DNA from 2 places in the [Clostridium] hylemonae DSM 15053 genome. Region 2 is predicted to be linked to the other one. Evidence: riboswitches for the same ligand, from Rfam matches in the RefSeq annotation. Region 2 holds a riboswitch; the other holds the start of a gene.
What was found. A riboswitch is a leader RNA that binds a small molecule or an ion and turns the genes downstream of it on or off. The one in region 2 is predicted to bind thiamine pyrophosphate.

Region 1 (5,421 bases), 1.1 Mb from region 2:
TATTGTGGCACAGGTCGACGTGGGAAGGATCATGGGAGCGTATGAGGGACTGCCGATAGTGGTAAAGGGCGGCTTCTGCGGTTATGAGGATATAGGGATCGATATTGTAGAGAGACTGTTGTTAGAAGCATCGAAGTAGATGAGGAGGATAATTATGATACTAAATTTTTTAAAAAAAGTTCCGGCAGGCATGATGGTGATTCCGCTGCTGCTGGGAAGTCTGATTAACACATTGTTTCCGGATGCACTCCAGATAGGGGGACTTACGACCGCACTTTTTTCAAGCGCGGGCACATCTACGCTGCTGGGGGCACAGCTGTTCTGTATGGGAACTGCCCTGCAGGTGAAAGACATGCCGAAGGTACTGAAAAGGGGAGGGGTGCTCCTGCTGGCCAAGTTTGCCGTAGGAGCGCTGCTTGGAATCATAATCGGAAAGATATGGGGAATGGAAGGCGTCTTTGGACTTACGACGCTGGCTGTTATCAGTGCGGTCACGAACAGTAACGGCAGTGTTTACCTGACTTTGATGGGAAATTACGGTGACCAGGCTGACTGCGGATGCTTTCCGCTGCTTGCGCTGAATGACGGGCCGTTCTTTACACTTGTGGCGCTTGGAGCCTCCGGTCTTGCAAATATCCCATTCATGTCACTGCTGGCAGCTATTATACCGATCGTTCTTGGTATGCTGATCGGTAACATAGACAAAGGGATGCGGGAACTGTTTGCTCCGATGGGAACCGCGATCATTCCTCTGATAGGCTTTGCGCTCGGTGCCGGGATCGATCTGACGAGTATAATCAAAGGGGGATTTCCTGGAATTCTGCTTGGTCTTATCACCGTATTTGTCGGCGGCGGGTTTATTCTCGTCTTTGACAAGTTCATCAGCAGGCGGCCCGGGTATGCCGCATGGGCAGTGGCCACAACTGCTGGCAATGCAGTGGCGGTTCCAGCGGCGGTAGCGCTCATCGACACATCGTGGGAGCCGTACGTTGCGACAGCTACGGTCCAGGTCGCGGCATCGGTAGTGGTGACCTGCATTGTAACGCCATTTATAACGAGCTGGTGGGCTAAGAGGTTTGGCTGTCCGAAGATGCCGCTCCCGGGTCAGAAATTTGACTAAACGCTCTGTATTTACATAGTTAATTGCATATTGTGGATTCACAAAAAATAAACAGCCGTGACAGTTTTAAGTCACGGCTGTTTGAATACACGTCTGTATTGATATATTTTTTTGCCGGCAGTGAGGAGGAAAGTATGATCTTTGAATACTGATGTGAGATTATTTTTTCTGCATGATCAAGCAATTCCGTACCATATCCGTTACCCTGGCGGGAGGGCAGAACAAATAATCTGCATATTTCATTCTCCCTTATCGTAACTGTACCTACGGCATTGCGCTTTAGGTCAAAGCAAAGAAAAACTTGGTTCTCTTTAATATCCTTGATAATATTAGCCTCATTGTGATGTGCAAGAAAATATTCCACTGCGCCTTTAGGAGAGTAATGCGGATATATTTCTTGTTTTATATTCATCCTTGTATCCATCCTGCCTGTTACACGTTCGTCTGCGTTTTGACATATTTCAATGCTTTAGTGACCGGCGGAAGCGATACGATCACAAGTGTGATCACAGCCTCCGCGCCGAGGTAGGACCCCTGATAGAGTGCGGAATAGGCCCACGGATTCATTCCTTCCGGTGCATAGGATGCAAAAAAGATGACCCCGGACAGAAGAGAACAGATGAACCGCCCGATGACACCCACTATGTAGCCGGCCTGCAGACCATATTTCCGTTCGGAAAAGAAACCGGACAATCCGAGCGCCCCGAAAGCAAGCGGATAATCGAGCACTACCTGCTGGATCGAGAGCATGTACGGATCTACAACAAACTGAAGTATGCCATAGGCAACCCCGGTCAGAATACCATACTTCGGCCCATACCAGTATCCGATAAGACAGATGAACAACATGGATAATAATGTGACAGAACCGCCCATGGGCATCTCCCATACTTTAATGTAAGAAGTCACCATTGCGAGTGCGATTCCAACTGCAGAAAAAACGAGTTTCTTTGTGACAGCACCTGAAGAAGTGCTTGTTTTGACACTTGATTTTGACATATTAAATTCTCCTTCCTTACGCCGGCATTATCCGGATCAAGTTATAAGGGTCTGTGCGAAGACATGCACATCTCAGCCGTTTCGGCGCCCCGTTCAAATACTATAATAGTCAGAAAATAAGAATGTGTCAAGTACGGGGGTTGTACGAAAGGGGTCAGACCCCTATGGCCATAGGGGTCTGACCCCTTTGAATTGTTTCAAAGAATTTATACTTTTTTAATTGCATGTTGGGTTAATGAGAAGTAGAATAGAGGGAGTGATTGAAAGAAAGTGAGGTTTATTATGGAACAACAGCAAAATGTAACACCGCCTGTACCCCCGGAGAGCGGCGGAAAGCGGTTCATGCATCTGTGGGGCCCGCTGCTCATCAAGTGGGGAATTGCTTTTGCCACGATGATGGCCGGTGCTATGGTGTGTTCTTTCTTATATATGTCTGCGCATTATGACACAGCTATGAAAGCGATGGAGAATCAGGACCAGATGATGAATCTGTATAATGCCATACTGGAGGAATTGATGAAGTGGCAGACCGTGATCGAAGGGGCGGCTGCATTCATCACGATACCGGTCATGATCGTGCTCTTTCACAGAGACAGGGTGAGGGAACGGGTATCCGGAATCCTGCCGAACAAAAAGGCGCCGGTATGGAAATATGGCGCTGTGCTCGTAATGTCAGTTGCCATGTGCTGGGGACTGAACAACCTGATCGCTATCAGTGGAGTGTCCGCTCTGAGCAGCTCTTATGAGGAGACGATGGAGGTGCTCTACACGCCGCCGCTTCTCATACAGATCATCTGCCTTGGCGTTCTCATTCCAGTCTGTGAGGAACTCGTATTCCGCGGGCTTATGTTTAAGCGCCTGAGAGCGAGAGGGGGCTATATGCAGGCCGCCATATACTCATCCGTTGTATTTTCCATCCTGCACGTGAATTTAGTGCAGATGATCTACAGCTTTGTGCTTGGAATGATGCTGGCTTATATTTATGAGAAGTATGGTTCGATAAAAGCGCCCGCAGCGGCTCATGTCGTCATGAACATTTTCTCGGTGCTGGCCACGAAGTACGAGCTTCTGGAGTGGCTGTCGGCAGATATTATGAGGATAGGGATCGTCACAGTTGTATGTGCGGCAGTGGCGGCGACGATGTTTGTATTTATCCAGAGAATAGAAGAGAGACCCGATTATCCGAATAAACCGGGGGAAAATGAGAATCTGGCAGCTGTGTAAGCTGTCAGATTCTTAAGTTTATCATGTTTTTTTCCAGGGCACGATCATCTAAAAAATGTTGGAATATAAGCTGCATAGCTGTATACGAACTCATACGTGCGTTTCAACGAGATGGAGAAAATTCCAGGCATTTATTTTTCTGTGCTATTTTAAGGAGTTGCTTTTATAAACGGAAGTTGAAATCGGCGTAGGCACTGGAGCCATGTTCGTGTACATCCAGGCCTTCTGTTTCTTCCTCGCGGCTGACGCGCAGCCCGATGGTTTTGTTGATGATGGTAAAGATGACAAATGCCATTACAAGGACGTATGCGGCTACGCTGGCTACACCTGTTATCTGTGTCCCCAGACTGCAGCCTTCTCCGAAGACCCCTGTGAGAATGGTTCCGAGCGCACCGCAGATACCGTGGACACTGACAGCACCTACCGGGTCATCAATTTTTATTTTCTGGTCGAAGATTTCTATAGAGAACACTACGACCAGACCGGCAACAAGGCCTATAATAATCGCTTCCCAACTGCTGACTACATCACAGCCGGCAGTGATCGCCACCAGCCCGGCCAAAGCGCCGTTGAAGGTCATGGACACGTCTGGCTTTCCATAACGGAGCCATGTTACGCACATGGCCATCAATGTTGCGGCAGCGGCGGCGAGATTTGTTGTCATGGCAATATCACCAAGGCTTGTGGATGCGGCTGTTGTAGAGCCGCAGTTGAACCCGAACCAGCAGAACCATAAAATGAATACGCCCAGGGCAGCGATAGGCAGGTTATGTCCGGGAATAGCCCTGGCCTTACCGTCTTTAGTGTATTTGCCAATACGGGGCCCTAGAATCTTAGCGCCGACCAGAGCGCAGAGCCCGCCTACCATATGTACTGCAGTAGAGCCCGCAAAATCATGAAAGCCCATCTGGGACAGGAATCCTCCGCCCCAGATCCAGTGACCGGAAACAGGATATATAATAATACTGATCGCTGCACTGTATGCAAGATAAGCTGCGAACTTTGTCCTCTCTGCCATGGAGCCGGATACGATCGTTGCAGCAGTTGCGCAAAATACAGTGTGGAATATCATGAACACTCCGACAGGAAGTCCATTTATCATTCCATCGGCATCTGCCAGGGACGCGGGATTAAAAAATCCTTTGATGCCTATAATGCCATTCCAGTCTGTACCGTGCATAATGGCGAAGCCGAAGATAAAGAAGAATAAACTTCCAAGCACGAAGTCTAGCATGTTCTTCATTAGAATGTTGCCTGAATTCTTGGCCCGTGTGAAACCCGCCTCACACATTGCAAAACCTGCCTGCATAAAGTATACAAGTACCGCGCCGACCATGGTCCACATTACATTCAACAGCAGGCCGGATGCCTGGGCGGTATCCATCCCATTTTCCATTAATGTTGCTAAATCCATAATACTACCTCCTTATGTCGATACAAAAAGTATGTTTTATAGAGCGTCTGAACCGCGTTCTCCTGTGCGGATACGCACGGCATCTTCAACCTCATACATGAAAATCTTGCCGTCGCCGTAAGTACCGGTCCGGATCTCATCTATAATTATATTGATGAGTTCCTGTGCGGCATCAGCCTCAACTACAGTCTCGACTTTTACCTTGGGCAGCAGATTAACATTATATTCTGCGCCCCGGTATACTTTTTTATGGCCTTTCTGATTGCCGTAACCCATGATGTTGCTGATCATTAAGCCGTTTACATTATTCTCATCCAGAATAGCTTTCAAGTCTTCCAGCTTCTCCGGCTGGATAATGATTTCCAGTTTTTTCATAGCAGTTGCCTCCTTTTTTATAATTTGTCTGCCCGTTATTTCCTTTAGATACAACTCAGATGATGGGACAGACGGATACAAAAAAGAGCGCTTTCCGCAATGGAAAACGCCCTCGTTTTTTGATGTGTCTTATTATACACGGGTGGAAATATTTGTAAATACTATTTTAATGAAAATTTAATATTTCATCAAAACTGTCCATAAAAACTATAAGATTGAAAAAAATGTTGTGATTATTTTTATGTATTAGACAAAATATCCATGAAATCCCGTGTTTACAAACAGACGA
Region 2 (5,421 bases):
TCGATACGCTTATATAGCAAGGGGTGTAAAAATGGCAATAATACTGCGGCTTGACCGGGTGATGGCAGACCGGAAGATGTCATTGAATGAACTGTCAGTTAAGGTTGGCATCTCCAACGTCAACCTGTCAAATCTGAAGACCGGTAAGGTAAAGGCGATCAGATTCTCGACGCTGGAAGCCATCTGTGATGTGCTGGACTGCCAGCCCGGAGATATACTGGAATTTGAGAGAGAAGAAAAATAATAAATCCTTAAGATTTATGTCCCGCAATCTTAATAATAGTCTGGTAGAATATACCTGTTGAACTTCTGCTGTTCAATGGGTATATGTCACGTAGAAAGGAAGGGATAATCTGTGGAAATTATCGATCTTACCTACACAATAGACAAAGATATTCCGGTGTGGCCGGGGACACCGAAGCCGAGGCTCGGCAGTCTGTGCAGTTATGGAAAAGACGGTTTCAGAGAGACGGCTCTTGAACTGACGTCGCACATGGGGACGCATATGGACGCGCCGGCGCACTTATTTGCAAAAGGGAAGACGCTGGAGCAGTTTCCCGCGGCCCACTTTATCGGCAAGGCTGTGGTGATCGACTGTACCGGGATCAAAGAGGGAGAGTATATTACATGTAAATACATAGAACCGGTCAGAGAACTGGCGGACGCCGCTGATTTTCTGCTGTTTCGGACAGGCTGGGAGAAGTTCTGGGGACAGGAAGAGTATATGAGACGTTCTCCCGGTCTTGAAGTGGATACGGCGAAATATATCGCCAGGGCCGGTAAAAAAGGTGTAGGTATAGATACGATGAGCATTGACGCGGCTGAGGCAAGGGAACTGCCGGCGCATAAGGTGCTCCTTGGGACAAACCAGATGGTGATCATAGAGAATCTCTGCCGGCTTAAAGAGCTTGGGAGCGGGCTTTCAGATCTCATTGCCCTTCCCTTAAAATATGAATATGCCGACGGGGCGCCCGTGCGCGCCATGGCATATATCTGACAAAAGAACTGGACAAACTATGATCTCCGGCGATACAATAAAAAACGAACGAGTAAGAAAGGCAGGAGATTTTGTGAGAGAACAGTTGACGAAAAGTGATGTGCAGAAGATCAAGGAAGAGATAGAGTACCGGAAGCTGGTCGTGCGCAAAAAAGAGCTGGAGGCAGTGAAGGAAGCGCGGGCCCAGGGCGACCTGAGTGAGAATTTTGAATATAAGGCAGCCAAACAGGACAAGAACAGGAATGAAAGCCGCATAAGGTATCTGGAGAAAATGCTGAAAACGGCCAGGATCGTCTCGGATACGTCCCGGGAGGATGAAGTCGGAATCAACAATACGGTGGAACTGTATTTTGAAGAAGACGATGAGACAGAAAAGTACCGGCTCGTCACAAGTGTGCGCGGGAATTCGCTGGAAGGGCGCATCAGCATAGAGTCACCCCTTGGAAAAGCGATTCTCGGCCATAAAGAGGGGGAGCGCGTCAAAGTGACGGCAAACGGCGGCAGCGGGTATTATGTAGTGATCCGGGCCATTGATAAATCGTCGGATGAGAGCGGGGATACGATACGGAAGTATTGATGCTTTCGGCAGAACATAATTCTTTCATTGCAAAATCCGGAAAACGTAGTATAATAAAAATTGTGAAAACATCATAGCAACAAGGGGAGCTCGCGGAAAGCGGGCTGAGAGTAAGCTGTCAGTGCTTAGACCCGTAACCTGATTTGGATAATGCCAACGTAGGGATATAGCGTAAGTATTTTTAGCGGATATGTCAGACTTTGGCATATCCGTTTTTTCTGTTTTTAAAGGAGGATCAAGGAATGTTAGGAAACTGTATTGACGAGGTGAGAAAGCAGGGAACGCTCGTACACAACATCACAAATTATGTGACGGTCAATGACGTGGCCAATATACTGCTGGCGTGCGGAGGAAGCCCGATCATGTCGGATGAGGCGGAGGAAGTGGAAGAGATCACTTCCATCTGCAGCGGACTGAATATCAATATTGGGACGCTGAACAGACGGACGATAGAAGCCATGTACATTGCGGGCAGAAAGGCAAAAGAACTGGGACATACCGTGTTGCTTGACCCGGTCGGCGCGGGAGCCAGCAGTCTTCGGACAGAGACAGCGGCCAGGCTTATGAAAGAGATAAAGTTTGATGTTATCCGTGGAAATATATCAGAGATCAAGACGCTTTCCCGGGGGAGCGGAAGTACCAAGGGAGTAGATGCCGATGTGGCCGACGCAGTGACAGAGGATAATCTGGATGAGGCAGTGGCGTTTGTCAAAGCATTTGCGTCGGAGACAGGGAGTATCACCGCCGTGACAGGCGCCATCGACCTGGTCAGTGACGGCGCCGACTGTTACGTGATACGAAACGGCCGCCCTGAGATGGGCAGGATAACAGGCACCGGATGCCAGCTGTCCGGCATGATGACCGCTTTTGTGGCCGCCAATAAGGAGCAGAAGCTTAAGGCCGCGGCCGCCGCGGTATGCGCCATGGGGCTTGCGGGAGAGACGGGCTTTAAGTATATGCGGGAGGGCGGCGGAAATGCGTCCTACCGCAGCCTGATCATAGACGCGGTATACAATATGGATGGGAAAATACTGGATGAAGGAGCACGTTATGAAATTCGATAAAAAGAGTCTGCTGCTCTACGCAGTGACTGACAGAAGATGGCTGAAAGGCAGTACGCTTACCGCTCAGGTGGAAGAAGCGATCAGAGGCGGGGCGACGTTTATCCAGCTTCGGGAAAAGAACCTGGATGAAGAACAGTTCCTCCGGGAGGCACGGGAAGTACAGCAGCTTTGCAGAAGCTTTCATGTTCCGTTCGTCGTCAATGACAATGTGGAAATCGCGGCCGCCATAGACGCGGACGGAGTCCATGTGGGACAAAGTGATATGGAAGCCGGCGATGTACGGGCCAGGCTTGGACATGATAAGATCATCGGCGTGTCCGCCCAGACAGTGGAGCAGGCGCTGCTGGCACAGGAAAGGGGAGCGGACTATCTCGGCGTAGGCGCCGTGTTCTCCACCGGCTCCAAGGCCGACGCTGTGGAGGTGAGCCATGATACATTAAAGGAGATCTGCAGAGCCGTAGAGATACCGGTCATTGCCATAGGAGGGATCGGCAGGGAGAATGTGGACATGCTTGCGGGCAGCGGCATCTGCGGCGTTGCCGTTATCAGCGCGGTCTTCGGCGCCCCTGACATAAGACAGGCGGCCCGGGAACTGAGAGGGGCGGCAGAAAAGATGGTGGGAGTATGATCAGGGGAGCCATTTTTGATGTGGACGGGACACTGCTCGATTCCATGCCCATATGGGAGGAAGCCGGAGAACGTTATCTGACATCCAGAGAGATCGTGCCGGAGCGCGGTCTAGGGCAGAGGCTGTATCCTATGACGATGGAGGAAGGGGCCTGTTATCTGAAGCATACGTACGGGCTCCCTGAAAGCACCGGAGACATAATAAGCGGGATCAACCGTCAGATCGAACAATTCTACAGGTACAGCGCCCGTTTAAAGCCCGGGGCGGCAGAATTTCTCGAAGGCCTCAGGAAAAAAGGAGTCAGGCTTACGGCCGCAACGTCAAGCGACAGGCATCTGATCGAGGCAGCGTTTACCCGTCTTGGGATCGGACCGTACTTTGAGAGAATATTTACCTGCACCGAAGTGGGCGAGGGGAAGGATAAACCAAAGATATTCCGTGAGGCGGCGGCCTGTATGGGAACGGCGCCGGAGGAAACGCTTGTGTTTGAAGATGCATTGCATGCTATTGATACTTCCCTTGGATCCGGCTTTAAGACCGTTGGAGTTTATGACACTTCCAGTGAAGACCGACAGGAGGAGATCCGCGCCAAAGTACATATATACATGAGTGAATACAGAGCGTTTGATTTATTCTGGGAATCAGCATCAAGATGTTGATGTCAAGCGGCAGATTGGGGGCACCACCTTCGGCCGCTATATAAAATTAATGCTAATCCTTACATCACATGAGGAAATATTTGCGAAGAAAAGAGGAAGAAAAATGAGAACAGCATTAACGATCGCCGGAAGTGATTCCAGCGGAGGCGCCGGCATCCAGGCAGATATCAAGACAATGACGGCAAATGGCGTGTACGCCATGAGCGCAGTCACTGCACTTACTGCACAAAATACGACCGGCGTGACAGGAATCATGGAGGTAACTCCGCAGTTTCTAAAGGAGCAGCTCGACAATATATTTACAGATATCCGCCCTGACGCGGTGAAGATCGGAATGGTATCTTCCGGTCCGCTCATAGAGACGATAGCCGCAGCATTGCGAAAATACGGCGCTGAGCATGTGGTAGTCGATCCGGTCATGGTGGCCACAAGCGGCTCCAGACTCATAAGCGGCGACGCGGTCGCGGTACTGAAAGCAGAGCTTCTGCCGCTTGCGGAAGTGCTGACGCCAAACATTCCGGAGACGGAAGAGCTGTCCGGGATGCCTGTAAGGACAGAAGAAGATATGGCCGCAGCAGCGGAGTATATCGGCAGGACGTATCACTGTGCCGTACTCTGCAAAGGAGGCCACCAGCTTAACGATGCCAATGACCTGCTGTACCGGGACGGCGGCTTGCGATGGTTCCGGGGAAAGCATATCGACAATCCGAACACGCACGGGACCGGCTGTACACTGTCAAGCGCCATTGCGTCAAATCTTGCGAAGGGGTACGACATGGCGGACGCGGTAGAACGGGCGAAGGCATATATATCAGGCGCGCTTTCCGCCATGCTGGACCTCGGACACGGAAGCGGTCCGATGAATCATGCATTTGACCTGAGAAGCGAATTTATTGAAACGGAACATATGGACGGGGAGGTGTGGCTGTAATGGAAAAGAGGCGTACTTCTTTATTTGAAAACGGGCTGATCTGGTTCGGCGCGGGTGTTTCCATCGCCGAGATCCTCACCGGCACTTATCTGGCGCCGCTTGGGTTCGGGAAAGGACTGGCCGCCATCCTCATCGGCCACGTCATCGGGTGTACCATGCTCTTTTTTGCCGGCCTCATTGGAGCCAGGACGAGAAAAAGCGCCATGGAGACTGTTAAAATGAGCTTTGGACAAAAAGGCAGTCTGCTCTTTTCTCTGTTAAATGTACTGCAGCTGGCCGGCTGGACCGCGATCATGATATACGACGGCGCGCTGGCGGCGGACGGGGTGATAAAGACAGGCGCGTGGTTATGGTGCCTCGTCATAGGAGCGCTCATCCTTCTGTGGATCGCCATCGGCATCACAAATCTCGGAAAGATCAATACAGTTGCCATGGCGGCATTGTTTGTTCTGACGCTCATTCTGAGCAAAGTGATATTTTTCGGCGGCGCCCATGCCGGAATCATCTCCGGCGAAGGGATGACGTTCGGAGCCGCGGTGGAACTGTCCGTGGCCATGCCCCTGTC

Region 1: it holds a riboswitch for thiamine pyrophosphate, as region 2 does, so the genes downstream of both, thiT (energy-coupled thiamine transporter ThiT) here and thiM (hydroxyethylthiazole kinase) in region 2, are expected to answer to the same signal.

Annotation. Positions count from the first base shown of each region.
Region 1 is NZ_CP036524.1:1,364,728-1,370,148, forward strand. It holds gene LAJLEIBI_RS06310 (four-carbon acid sugar kinase family protein) at 1-139, shown strand, start outside; gene LAJLEIBI_RS06315 (2-keto-3-deoxygluconate permease) at 155-1,120, shown strand; gene LAJLEIBI_RS19500 (GNAT family N-acetyltransferase) at 1,140-1,544, opposite strand; gene thiT (energy-coupled thiamine transporter ThiT) at 1,553-2,119, opposite strand; TPP riboswitch at 2,116-2,221, opposite strand; gene LAJLEIBI_RS06330 (CPBP family intramembrane glutamic endopeptidase) at 2,402-3,343, shown strand; gene LAJLEIBI_RS06335 (ammonium transporter) at 3,507-4,757, opposite strand; gene LAJLEIBI_RS06340 (P-II family nitrogen regulator) at 4,794-5,132, opposite strand.
Region 2 is NZ_CP036524.1:293,018-298,438, forward strand. It holds gene LAJLEIBI_RS01395 (helix-turn-helix domain-containing protein) at 32-244, shown strand; gene LAJLEIBI_RS01400 (cyclase family protein) at 356-997, shown strand; gene greA (transcription elongation factor GreA) at 1,071-1,574, shown strand; TPP riboswitch at 1,647-1,756, shown strand; gene thiM (hydroxyethylthiazole kinase) at 1,817-2,638, shown strand; gene thiE (thiamine phosphate synthase) at 2,625-3,266, shown strand; gene LAJLEIBI_RS01420 (HAD family hydrolase) at 3,263-3,925, shown strand; gene thiD (bifunctional hydroxymethylpyrimidine kinase/phosphomethylpyrimidine kinase) at 4,029-4,856, shown strand; gene cytX (putative hydroxymethylpyrimidine transporter CytX) at 4,856-5,421, shown strand, end outside.